4 regions of the Alcanivorax borkumensis SK2 genome follow, and region 1 is predicted to be linked to each of the others. Evidence: predicted binding sites of a transcription regulator. Region 1 holds the regulator's gene; each other region holds the start of a gene.

What was found. Region 1 encodes LexA, which represses DNA repair genes until DNA is damaged. Its sites were predicted from a motif close to TACTGTNTANNTANACAGTA; they were not measured.
Region 2: the regulator LexA is predicted to act here: its motif matches at 1,368-1,387, upstream of uvrD (DNA helicase II).
Region 3: the regulator LexA is predicted to act here: its motif matches at 1,295-1,314, upstream of recA (recombinase RecA).
Region 4: the regulator LexA is predicted to act here: its motif matches at 1,924-1,943, upstream of ruvC (crossover junction endodeoxyribonuclease RuvC).

Annotation. Positions count from the first base shown of each region.
Region 1 is NC_008260.1:1,145,459-1,148,582, reverse strand. It holds gene ABO_RS05235 (universal stress protein) at 118-558, shown strand; gene ABO_RS05230 (cyclic nucleotide-binding domain-containing protein) at 603-1,253, opposite strand; gene lexA (transcriptional repressor LexA) at 1,559-2,173, shown strand; gene ABO_RS05220 (DUF1499 domain-containing protein) at 2,229-2,645, shown strand; gene ABO_RS05215 (TatD family hydrolase) at 2,593-3,124, shown strand, end outside.
Region 2 is NC_008260.1:3,037,029-3,040,152, reverse strand. It holds gene ABO_RS13750 (GGDEF domain-containing phosphodiesterase) at 1-1,339, opposite strand, end outside; gene uvrD (DNA helicase II) at 1,514-3,124, shown strand, end outside.
Region 3 is NC_008260.1:2,050,960-2,054,083, forward strand. It holds gene ABO_RS09280 (regulatory protein RecX) at 1-178, opposite strand, end outside; gene recA (recombinase RecA) at 171-1,205, opposite strand; gene ABO_RS09290 (CinA family protein) at 1,409-1,897, opposite strand; gene ABO_RS09295 (YebC/PmpR family DNA-binding transcriptional regulator) at 1,939-2,658, opposite strand; gene ABO_RS09300 (WS/DGAT/MGAT family O-acyltransferase) at 2,975-3,124, opposite strand, start outside.
Region 4 is NC_008260.1:845,720-848,843, forward strand. It holds gene aspS (aspartate--tRNA ligase) at 1-930, shown strand, start outside; gene ABO_RS03870 (YebC/PmpR family DNA-binding transcriptional regulator) at 1,024-1,767, shown strand; gene ruvC (crossover junction endodeoxyribonuclease RuvC) at 2,016-2,534, shown strand; gene ruvA (Holliday junction branch migration protein RuvA) at 2,644-3,124, shown strand, end outside.

The DNA.
Region 1 (3,124 bases):
TTTTAGTAGTAGTACAAGCCACCCTGTCAGGGCAACCCTCATCTGTAAAACAGCCTGCTAGCAACGCCGCACAAGCACGCTATACTGCAATGAACCTCATTTTTCAGGGAGAGAACCGTGCTGAGTCCCTATCGCAGAATACTGGTTGCCATCGATGGCAGCGATGAATCACCCCAGGTACTGTCCCGCGCGGCTGGCGTACTGTCGGGCAATGACGGCGAACTGCATTTAATCCATGTGATAGAACCGCTGGCTCTGGCCTACGGCGCGGATGTACCCATGGATGTAACCGACCTGCAAAGCGGGCTGATGAAACAAGCCCAAGAAATGGCAGATAAATACGCCGGCCAATACCACGTGCCGGAAGCCAACGTTTACGTGGATATGGGATCTATCGAAAAAACCATTCTCGACAAGGCAGACAAGATAGGCGCGGATTTAATCGTGGTGGGCAGTCATACGCGAAGCGGCCTAGCACTGCTGCTAGGCTCCACGGCCAGAGGCCTGGTCCCCGGTGCGCACTGCGACGTGCTGGCCGTTAAGGTAGACCAGCACTAGCAACGGGGAAATAGCGCAGCGCGTATTCCCCGAAGCAGAGCCCCTCAGGTCAGCTGCAGAGCCCCGGTGCTGGCCTGGCCTTCCTCGTTCCAGCGACACAGCAATTCTGCCAGCCCTTGCGCCTGCGCTTTCAATGCAGCCAGCTCTTGCGGACTGTTTTTCTCGCCATAAAACACTGGCAACTTGCGCATAGACTGAACCAGTTCATGGGTCGGTGCCTGCATTCGCTTCACCTCCAAAGTCCAGCGAATGTGATGCACAATCATATGGAAAAAAGCCAGCCGGGTTGCCAGCGAATAGGCACTGCCATCATCATTAAAATCATTGAAATCCAAGCTTGCCAATACCGCTTCGCGGGCATTATCTGTCACCTTAATAGTCGCACTACGCGGAGTCCCCAGCAGCATAGACAAGGAGCCAAACACCTCACCCGGTGATACATAATACAACGGCGCACCCTGGGGATTCTCCGATAACACTTCCAGCTGCCCCCTCAACAAAAAGTACAGAGTGGAATCCACCTCACCGGCTCGAATTACGCTTTCTCCCGAAGCGGCAACCCAAAGACGGGTGGTCTGTTCAAGCCGGGAAAATTCGTTCTGATCATCACGATTAATTTCATTAAAAAACGGCACGCCCGCTAACAGCTGGCGACGCCGTTGCTGGCCGAAATCATTATTATTGGCCTGCTCCATCCACTACCCCCACTGGTCTGATGGCATTGTAATCAACTACACACATGCTAGAGCGACCTCCACAACAGAGCAACGGCAAGGAAAAAAAGAGGGGTGAACTCTTCTCCCAATGCTGACCAAATAACACTGTTCTTATTGTCAGTAAACATGCTAGCATCCTGAATATAGCACTTCCTGTCAGCCATTACTTACACGCTCAGGCAAGTGACCAATACATAGGCCTACACGCACCGAAAGGCGCCCAACTAGCCCCCCCTAGAGGCCACGGCTAAGCGCCACACTCTGCAGGAAACAGGGAGAAGGTTATGAGCAGCAAACTTACCGACCGGCAGCAACAAGTCCTCGACTGCATCCGTGAATGTCTTAAGGACAACGGCATGGCCCCTACCCGTGCAGAGATTGCCGACATTATGGGATTCCAATCCAAGAATGCGGCCTCAGACCATCTCCGTGCCTTAGAGCGCAAAGGCTATATCAAACTTCACAGTGATCGCTCTCGCGGAATCCAACTACTTGATCATGCCTACTGGGGTGAAGAGGAACTGCCCGTCGTCGGTAAAGTGGCTGCGGGGATCCCCATTGAAGCCATCGAGAACGTGGAACGAACCGTGCCAGTACCCCAAGGCCTGTTTAAACAGCGCCCCACCTATCTATTAAAGGTGCAAGGCGACAGCATGGTGGATGCGGGCATTTTCGATGGCGACCTAATTGCCGTGCGCAAATCCAATGTGGCCCGTTCCGGTGAAATCGTTGTCGCGCGCATTGACGAAGAAGTCACGGTAAAGACCTTAAAGTTGAATAAATCCAGCGCCACACTACTCCCGGCTAACGAAGCCTATGAACCGATCAAAGTGCCCGCTGATCAACTTATTATTGAAGGCATTTTTGTGGGGCTAATTCGTGACCCAAACTCTTTTTAAAGCCTGTATCCGTGCCGGTACAGGCCTTTGCCTGATTGTATGGAGTGCATTTGCCATGGCTGAAACCCATCTTCTGGCACCCTGCCCGGACTCACCCAACTGTGTATCCAGCCTGGCTACACAGAGTGACAAGCGCGTTGACCCGTTACAGGTCGCCGCCGACCGGGAAAGCAGCCTGAAAAAGCTGGAAACACTGCTGGGCAGTCTTCCCCGTGTGGACTACGATGTTGTCGGCCAGTCGCGTATTCAAGCCCGCTTCACCAGTCGGATCCTGCGTTTTGTAGATGATGTCACTTTCTATGTTCGCGAGAATGGCATGGTGGAGGTCCGTTCCGCATCACGGGCCGGTTATTGGGATTTAGGTGCCAACCGTCGTCGGGTAGAATCCCTGCGCGAGCAGCTATTTGAGCAGGAAACCGATGACCGCACTTCACAACAGCCCCCCTTCGGAAACGCAGAAAATCGCGCCTGAACAATGGGCCGATATCGGCGTTAACCTCACCGATCGACAATTTCATGACGACCGGGAGGCCGTGATTGAGCGTGCGGCTTGCGCCGCAGTTACTTGGCAGCTAATTACCGGCACCACTATCGACGATTCCCGCGCGGCCATTGCCCTCGCCGACGAGCACTCAGGGCTTTTCGCCACCGCCGGCCTGCACCCTCACAGCGCTCGTTTTTACTCTGCTGCGCTAGAAGCAGAGCTACGAGATCTACTCGCCCATGAACAGATAAAAGCTGCCGGCGAAATGGGCTTAGATTTCAATCGGGATTTTTCTCCGCGCCCAGAGCAGGAGCGGGCCTTCGAGGCTCAGTTAGCCCTGGCGGCGGAATACAAATTGCCGGTTTTTCTTCACGAGCGTGATGCCCATGAACGCTTTCTGCCTATCCTGAAATCCTTCCGCGATACTCTGCCTGGCGCCGTTGTGCATTGCTTTACCGGTTCCCGTG
Region 2 (3,124 bases), 1.2 Mb from region 1:
AGATACGGCGGCCGATAAGCAGAGACTCGGTATAGCCGGTGATCTGCTCGAAGCGGGTGTTTACGGCAAGGAAACGGAATTTATGATCAAGAATGAAAATGCCTTCTGGGGCGTTTTCAAACACGGTTGCGGCTAACCGTTGTTGTTCCTGGGCCTGGCGATCTTCGGTGATATCACGACGCGTGCCGATCATGCGTATGGCGCGACCGCTTTCGCTGCGGGACACCACTCGACCTTCGTCCTCAATCCAGCGCCAGCTGCCGTCTGCGTGGCGCAATCTATAAACCGCGTGGTAGCGGGGGTCTTCACCCTTGAAGTGCGAAACCATGGCTTGGCGGATTCGAGCCAGGTCATCCGGATGAACCAAGGTATCCAAGTCGCCGAAGAAGTTTTTGAAGTAGGCGCTGTCGTATCCTAGCAGGCGGTCGAAATTAGTGTGGTGATTGAGTCCGGTATCCAGCATCCAATCCCACAGGCCGATGTTGCTGGCTTCCAAGGCTAGCTCTAGTCGTTCGCTGGTCGCCGCCAAGGCGGTGTTGGTTTCGCCTAAGGCTCGGGTGCGTTCCTGCACCATGCTTTCTAGTCGATCGTTGGTGTCTTGTAATCGCTGGCGAGCGTCTTTGCGATCGTAAATCTCTTGAGCCAGTTTCTCGTTCAGAGCTTCAGCGTCGCTGCGTGCGCGGTTCAGGTAATCAATCAGTGAGCGGTTGTTGGCTTGCAACATCATGGCTTTGTGGCCGGTGTGATTGATGCGACGGGCGGCGACCAGGAAGAACAACCCCAGCAGGGACATTAGTAGGACCAGTGCCAATTGACTGTGTTGCTGGGTTTCCGATAGGCGAGCCACTGCTGGGCCGAGCAGCATGATCAAATACAAAAACACGGTGGGGAAATGGCTACTGTAGGCGACCAGCGCCGTGGTGCTTAGGCCTAAGCCCAGACAAATTAATACCAGTTGTGCGCCTAGCATTGGCGGGCTGAATAGGCTATCCAAAGGGTTGAACAGGTAGCCGGCCAAACCGATCAATAAGGGCGAGGCGAGAGCGAGGGCTGAGAGCATACGCCTGAACAAGGGCAGGGCTTCTTGGCCATCTAGTTGGCGACGGTAATAGGACAGAATAAATAAACGGGCAATCTGTACCACGGCAATGATGCCAAACCAGGTTAGCACGGTTGGCTGGGACACGGGGCTGTGCCAGTAAACCCACGCCAGGATAATGACGGCGGCACTTTCCAACAGCAACAGTTCGGCGATGCCGCTTAGCAGCAATTGGCATTGCTCATTAAGCACACCATTAAACTGGGGTGCTGGCTGGAATGATGGGGGCTGTAATGACACCGTTTACGTTTCCTCTGGCTTAAGAGCCGAGTGTTTTTGTTTCCAGTTTACCCACAGGTTGGGGGCGAGGGAAACCGACTTTCTTGGGAGAGAGGAGGGAAGTATCGGGACAGGGGGAAATTGCCCTCTCCGGCGGGCATCACCGGCAAGGACATTCTGCTAAACTTTCGCGCCATGGATGACGTGACTTCCCTTATTGATGGTTTGAACCCGGCCCAGCGCGATGCGGTGGCTGCCGATGATCAACACTTGCTGGTGCTGGCGGGGGCCGGTTCCGGCAAAACCCGCGTGTTGGTACACCGTATCGCCTGGCAGATTGCCACCGAACAGGCTTCGCCGTTCGGTATTTTGGCGGTGACCTTTACTAACAAAGCCGCTGCGGAAATGCGCGGGCGTATTGAGCAGCTGCTGGACATGTCTGCCGATGGCATGTGGGTGGGCACTTTTCATGGTATTGCCCATCGCCTGCTGCGCGCCCACTGGCAGGAGGCCGGTCTCCCCCAAGGCTTCCAGATCATTGATGCGGATGACCAAATCCGGCTGATCAAGCGAGTCAGCAAGGAATTGGGCCTGGATGAACAACGCTGGCCAGCCCGTCAGGCCACCTGGTTTATTAATAGTCAGAAAGACGAAGGACTCCGCGCTCGGCATATGGATACCGGCGGCGACCTGTTCGCGTTGACCATGCAGAAGATCTACTTCGCCTATGAAGAGGCCTGCGAGCGGGGCGGGTTGGTAGATTTCAACGAAATGCTGCTACGGGTACTGGAGCTGTTCCGCGACAACGACAACCTGCGCGGCCACTACCAGCGTCGCTTCCGGCACATTTTGGTAGACGAGTTCCAAGATACCAACAGCATCCAGTACGCCTGGTTGCGGTTGCTGGCGGACGAAAATAATGCGGTCACCATTGTCGGTGACGATGATCAGTCCATTTATGGCTGGCGTGGCGCCAAGATCGAGAACATCCACAAATTCAGCCGCGACTTCCCGGATACCCGTACCATTCGCTTGGAGCAGAATTACCGTTCCACCGGCACTATTCTGAAAGCGGCCAACGCGGTGATCGGCCATAACAGTGACCGCCTAGGCAAGGAACTGTGGACCGAGGGCGGCGATGGCGATTTGATCCGCCTCTATTCCGGTTTCAATGAAGTGGATGAAGCGCGCTTTATTGCCGGGCGCATGGATAAGCTATTTCAGGAAGGCACCGCGCGGCGGGAAATGGCGGTGCTGTACCGCTCCAACGCCCAGTCGCGGGTGCTGGAAGAGGCTTTTCTGCAGGCGGGGATTCCCTACCGTATCTATGGCGGGCAACGCTTCTTCGAGCGGGTGGAAATCAAAAATGCACTGGCCTATCTGCGCCTACTCAGCCACCGCCATGCGGATGCCGCCTTCGAGCGAGTGGTGAACACACCCACCCGCGGCATTGGCAACAAGACCCTAGAAACCCTGCGTGAGGTGGCGCGGCAGCGTAACGTGTCCCTGTGGGACGCTGCCCAGGCAGTCGTTAGTGAGCAGTTGCTTACCGCTCGAGCCATTAATGCGTTGGCGGTGTTCCTGAATCTAATCGCCCAGCTGGAGCAGCAGTGCGATGGGTTGTCGTTGGCGGAAACTACCGAGCATGTGATTGAAGCCAGTGGGTTGCTGGAATTTCATGGCAAGGAAAAGGGCGAGAAGGGCCAGCAGCGGCTGGAAAACCTGCGCGAACTGCTTTCTGCCACCCGGGAATTCGGTGATGAGGATGAGGACTCCGAGCTCGATAGCCTCACCGCATTTCTGGAT
Region 3 (3,124 bases), 910 kb from region 1:
AGCGCCGGTCATCGATAAAATCGTGCTCCTCACACCAGGCTAGCACCGCCTCCAGCGCCGGCTGATCCCCCAGGCGCTGTTGCAGCTTGGTGACAAGCTCACGGCGGGAGTGATCGCGCCGGGCCAGCAGGGCAACTGCCCGCTGGCGCAACTCGGCTTCGGTCAGCGGCTCACTCATCGTCAGCGGGGGCGGCCTCTTCTGCCGGGGCTTCAGCTGTAGGGTCCGGCAACAGGCGGGCCCGGATTTCGGTTTCAATTTCTTCGGCAATGGCCGGGTTTTCTCGCAGGTACTCGCAGGCGTTCTGCTTACCTTGGCCAATCTTGTCGCCTTTGTAGGCATACCAGGCGCCAGATTTGTCCACCAACCCCTGTTGAACACCCAAGTCCAACACTTCTCCCAGCTGATTAATACCCTGGCCGTAGAGAATCTGGAACTCAGCCTGACGGAACGGCGGCGACACCTTGTTTTTCACCACCTTCACCCGGGTTTCGTTACCGGTTACTTCGTCGCCCTGCTTCACCGCACCAATACGGCGGATATCCAAGCGTACAGAGGAGTAGAACTTCAGGGCATTACCACCGGTGGTGGTTTCCGGGTTACCAAACATCACACCAATTTTCATGCGAATCTGGTTAATGAAGACCACCAGTGTATTGGCGTTTTTCACATTACCGGTAATTTTACGCAGCGCCTGGCTCATCAGACGAGCCTGCAACCCCACGTGGGTGTCACCCATTTCCCCTTCGATTTCAGCTTTCGGCACCAGCGCAGCCACAGAATCGACGATGACCACATCCACCGCGCCGGATCGCACCAGCATATCGGTGATTTCCAGTGCCTGCTCTCCGGTGTCTGGCTGGGAAACAATCAGGTCGTCCACGTTTACGCCCAGCTTTTCTGCGTAATCCGGGTCTAGCGCATGCTCAGCATCCACGAAGGCACAGGTGGCACCTTTTTTTTGAGCTTGGGCAATCACGCTCAATGTCAGGGTGGTTTTTCCGGAGGATTCAGGGCCATAAATCTCGACAATACGGCCCTTGGGCAGACCGCCAATACCCAAGGCAACATCCAGCCCCAGTGAGCCGGTCGAGATGGAGGGCATGCGCTCACGCTTGCGATCGCCCATGCGCATGACAGAACCTTTGCCAAATTGGCGCTCAATCTGTGACAGCGCAGCGGACAGCGCCTTACTTTTATCGCTCATTGTGACCCCTCTCCGTGTTCGGCGCGTCATTCATTGACGCTAACCGTATCTAACCGTATCCGACCCGCCTTATCTGACCTTTCGGCCAGCACTGGCGTTATGGACAGTATTATGACCAACATTGGCTGTGCATTGCAACCTTCCAGATCGTTGTCTGGTCTGCCCCGCCTCAGCAGGGCTGAAAAGGAATAGCCTGATTGTGGCTACTTGAGACGGGCATTCAAGCCCAGAATGGCGTGCAGGATGCTCTGCTGACGGACGGCATCGCGATCCCCGTCGAATTGGAAACAGCGAGCTTCTGCATAACCCAGCTTCTGCCCCCAGGCAATCCAGACGGTGCCCACCGGCTTATCTGGCGTGCCGCCATCCGGCCCGGCGATACCCGTCACCGCCACGCTCACATGGGCACGGGAATGGCTAATAGCGCCCCGCGCCATGTCCAGTGCCGTTGCTTCACTAACCGCGCCCGAGGTCGCCAACGTGGAGGCCTGCACGCCAAGCATCTCTTGCTTAGCCTCATTAGAATAGGTGACAAAACCCCGATCGAACCAAGTGGATGCGCCGGACAGGCTGGTGAGCGTCTGGGCAATGCCCCCCCCGGTACAGGACTCCGCAGTGGCCAACAGCAAACGTTGTTTTTGCAGGGCACCGGCCAGTGCGACGGCGGCGACGAGGATGTCGTTATCCAGCACAGGGCATTCTCCGTTGCGGATTGACGATTGCAGGACTGGAATCAGCCCAGATCCACGTTGTGATAGACGTTCTGAACGTCATCCAAATCATTCAACATGGCCATGAATTTATCGAACATGTCCATGTCTTCGGCGCTGATGGTGGTGTAACTCTGCGGAATAAACTGAATTTCATCCACCTCGAATTCCAATTCCCCGAAGGCCTCGACCAGCGCCTGCTTAGCCTTGAAATACTCGGTGTTAGGCGTGAACACCGTCAGCATACCGTTATCGTTTTCTATTTCGCTGACATCCACATCCGCATCCATCAGGGCTTCGAGCACCGCATCTTCATCTTCGTGGGCAAAAACGAAAATCGCCACGTGATCGAACATGTGGCTCACCGTACCCTGGGTACCGATCTTACATTTGGTCTTGGTAAAGGCCATACGCACATCACCAAAGGTACGATTCGGGTTATCAGTGAGGCATTCAATCAGTGCCATGCTGCCACCAGGGCCATAGCCTTCATAGCGGGCCGGGGAGTAATCCTCACCGCCACCCCCTTTAGCCTTGTCGAGGGCTTTATCAATCACATGACCGGGCACCTGATCTTTTTTGGCGCGTTCAATCAGGCTGCGTAATGCCAGATTCGCAGTAGGGTCCACACCACCGGATTTCGCGCTAACGTAGATTTCCCGACCATAGCGGCTGTACACCTTGGCTTTCATGTCCGAGGTTTTCGCCATGGATTCTTTGCGGTTTTGGTAGGCGCGGCCCATAGACATCTTGCTCCAGAGGAATTAGTTGCCCGGTATTTTAAGGGAAGATGCAGGCGAGAAGAACAAAAGAGCGGTTGGGAGTGGCAATTTAACGTACGCCTCATAAACCTTCGATTACATCGATACACCTACTCCACCAGAACTCAGCCCCCTGAGGGATGCAGCAGCATGGGTTCCATACGCGAACCCGTTAGCATGCCGGCAATGTGTGGTTAAGGGGAAAAACATACAGCAGAAATGCGCGTTGATTATCGACTCAATCACCAAGCTGCAATGTTGTTAGGGAGCCTCTATACATCAAGTCACCATTACCGAATCAAGGCTCCAGCTCCACCAGCGATTCTTCGAGATAAACCAGAAAACGCTGAATATGAGGCAACGTGTCACGGCAACCGATCACGCCAAACTCAAGGCTATTCTTGTAGCTCACCACAGTGATATTTAGGGCGTAACCATGCAGAACCAA
Region 4 (3,124 bases), 300 kb from region 1:
CAGCGTTTCGGGTCCGACAAGCCTGACCTGCGTATTGCATTGGAGCTGATTGATATTGCCGACCTGCTTGCTGGCGTGGACTTTAAAGTGTTCTCCGGCCCGGCCAACGACCCGAAAGGTCGTGTGGCAGCCATGCGAGTGCCCGGTGGATGCAGCCTGTCGCGCAAGGATATCGATGGCTACACCAAGTTTGTCAGCATCTATGGTGCCAAGGGTTTGGCTTACATCAAAGTCAACGACTTGGCAGCCGGCGCTGAAGGTCTGCAGTCTCCGATCCTGAAGTTCCTGACCGAAGATGCGATTAAAGGCATCCTTGAGCGCACTGGCGCCGAGACCGGCGATCTGATTTTCTTCGGTGCTGATAAGGCCAAGATCGTTAACGAAGCGCTGGGTGCTCTGCGCGTCAAAGTGGGCCATGACTTGAATTTGGTCGAGGGAGAATGGGCGCCATTGTGGGTAGTGGACTTCCCCATGTTCGAGGAAGACGAAGGGCAATACCATGCGTTGCATCATCCCTTCACCATGCCCAGCTGTAGCGCGGAAGAGCTTAAGAGTAATCCGGGCGAGGCGTTATCGCGGGCCTATGACATGGTGCTTAACGGTACTGAGCTGGGTGGCGGTTCCATCCGTATCCATAGCCCAGCCATGCAACGCACTGTATTTGAAGCGCTGGGCATTTCTGATGAGGAAGCCGAGGAAAAATTCGGCTTCCTGCTAGACGGTCTGAAATACGGCGCCCCGCCCCACGGTGGCCTGGCGTTTGGGTTGGATCGCATGGTGATGTTGATGACTGGTTGTGAATCAATTCGTGATGTGATCGCTTTCCCGAAGACGCAAACGGCGGCGTGCACTATGACCAATGCACCGTCACCGGTGGACAACAAGCAGCTGCGTGAAGTTGGCGTACAGGTACGTAAAGAAGAAGGTTGATATAGGAGAAACGCAGGCAGGTATCACGCATCACGCGAAGAGGCGTGCCAGAGACGTGTTGCGTGACGCGTGCTGCGTGCTGGCGGAGGTAACATGGCAGGACATAGCAAGTGGGCCAACATCAAGCACCGTAAGGCGGCTCAGGATGCCAAGCGTGGCAAGATCTTTACCAAACTGATTCGCGAGCTCACGGTAGCGGCCAAGATGGGTGGGGGCGAGCCCAACGATAACCCGCGCTTGCGGGCCGCGATTGATAAAGCACTGGGCCAGAACATGACCCGTGACACCATCGACCGTGCGGTTAAGCGTGGCGCCGGCGGTGATGATGACGGCAGCATGGATGAAATCACCTATGAAGGTTACGGTAAGGGTGGTGTAGCGGTTCTGGTAGAAACCATGACGGACAATGTGAACCGTACCGTGGCTGAGGTGCGTCACGCGTTTTCCAAGTTCGGTGGTAATCTGGGCACGAGTGGTTCCGTGGCTTTTTTATTCACTAAACGTGGTGAGATTTTTTTCGAGCCCGGTGTGGATGAAGAAAAGCTGATGGAAGTCGCCCTGGAAGCCGGTGCCGAAGATGTGGAAGAGATGGGAGATGATGGTTTTTTGGTCATTACCACTCCGGATAAGAGCTTTGGTGAAGTGGTGGACTCCCTGCGTGCAGCTGGGTTGGAATTCGCTGAGGCGGAAGTCACCATGCACCCGTCTACAGAAGCGGAAATGGACACGGATACAGCTGAAACCGTGCAAAAGATGATCGACATGCTGGAAGATTTGGACGACGTGCAGAACGTCTACACCAATGCCAGTTGGCCGGCACCGCAAGAAGAGGAATAGCAGCGAGGTTCACGTTACAAAACAAGCTGCAAGCAAAATTAAAAGCCCCGAATCGTTTGGGGCTTTTTGCTGTCTGGGTTTCTGGGCGTGGCGGTAATCCGCCTGCGGCTTTAGGACGTGTCGCATCAGCCGTTTAACCTGAAGCGTTTCTTTGTTGGCTGGACATTTGGACAGTGCTCGGGTAGAACGGAGGCACCTACTAAGAGCTGGGCTGGGTGCCTGTCTTCTTTATTATTGGTCTGTGAAATATGGCGCTTATTCTGGGTATTGATCCCGGTTCTCGACGCACCGGTTACGGCGTAGTGGATGTGGTGGGAAATCGTTCCCGCGCGGTGGCTTTCGGTACTATTACGACTTCCCACAAGGAGATCCCGCCGCGGTTGGGTGAGATATTCGCGGGAATTGATCAGGTGGTGAAGGAATACGGGCCGGCTGAAGTGAGCATCGAAAAAGTGTTTATGGCTCGCAATGCGGATTCTGCCCTGAAATTGGGCCAGGCTCGCGGTGCAGCTATTGCGGCAGTGATGCAGGCCTGTGTGCCAGTGTTTGAATATTCGGCTCGCCAAGTAAAACAGGCCGTTGTGGGCAAAGGTGGGGCGGAAAAAAATCAGGTCGGGGAAATGGTGAAGTATCTGCTTAAACTGGATCAACGCCCGCAGGAGGACGCCGCTGATGCCCTGGCTATCGCGCTTTGTCATGCTCATATGCGTCTCTCCCTGGCTAGAATGGCTGGTGCCACATCGGTAAGGCGCGGCCGGGTTCGTTAGTGTGGTGTCTGTATTCGTTGATTGCTTCAGTGATTGATTGTGAGCATCGAATATTCGCCCTGTATTTTCTACGCGATACTTTTGTTGTGTACGGGTAAATGGAAAAATGATGATCGGACAACTTCGTGGCACCCTGTTGGAAAAACGCCCCCCGGTGCTGCTGCTGGACGTAAATGGCGTTGGCTATGAAGTCGAGGCACCGATGACGGTGTTCTACGATTTGCCCGAGGCGGGTGCGGAGCTCACCTTGCACACGCATTTTGTGGTCCGTGAAGATGCTCAGTTGCTGTATGGTTTCGCCGATCGTTATGAGCGTGAGCTGTTTCGCGCTTTGATCAAGGTGAATGGGGTGGGGCCAAAAATGGCGTTGGCTATTCTTTCTGGCATAGAGGCTGATCGTCTGGCGCGCTGTATTCAGGATCAGGACACCACGTCACTTGTGAAGGTGCCGGGCATTGGGAAAAAAACCGCCGAGCGTTTGGTTATCGAGATGAGAGACCGACTCGATAAGATTGATGGTGGGCCAGTGAGTGTGCCGGGCCGGGTCGATACGGATCAACCTGATGATGCTCGCAGTGACGCCATTGCGG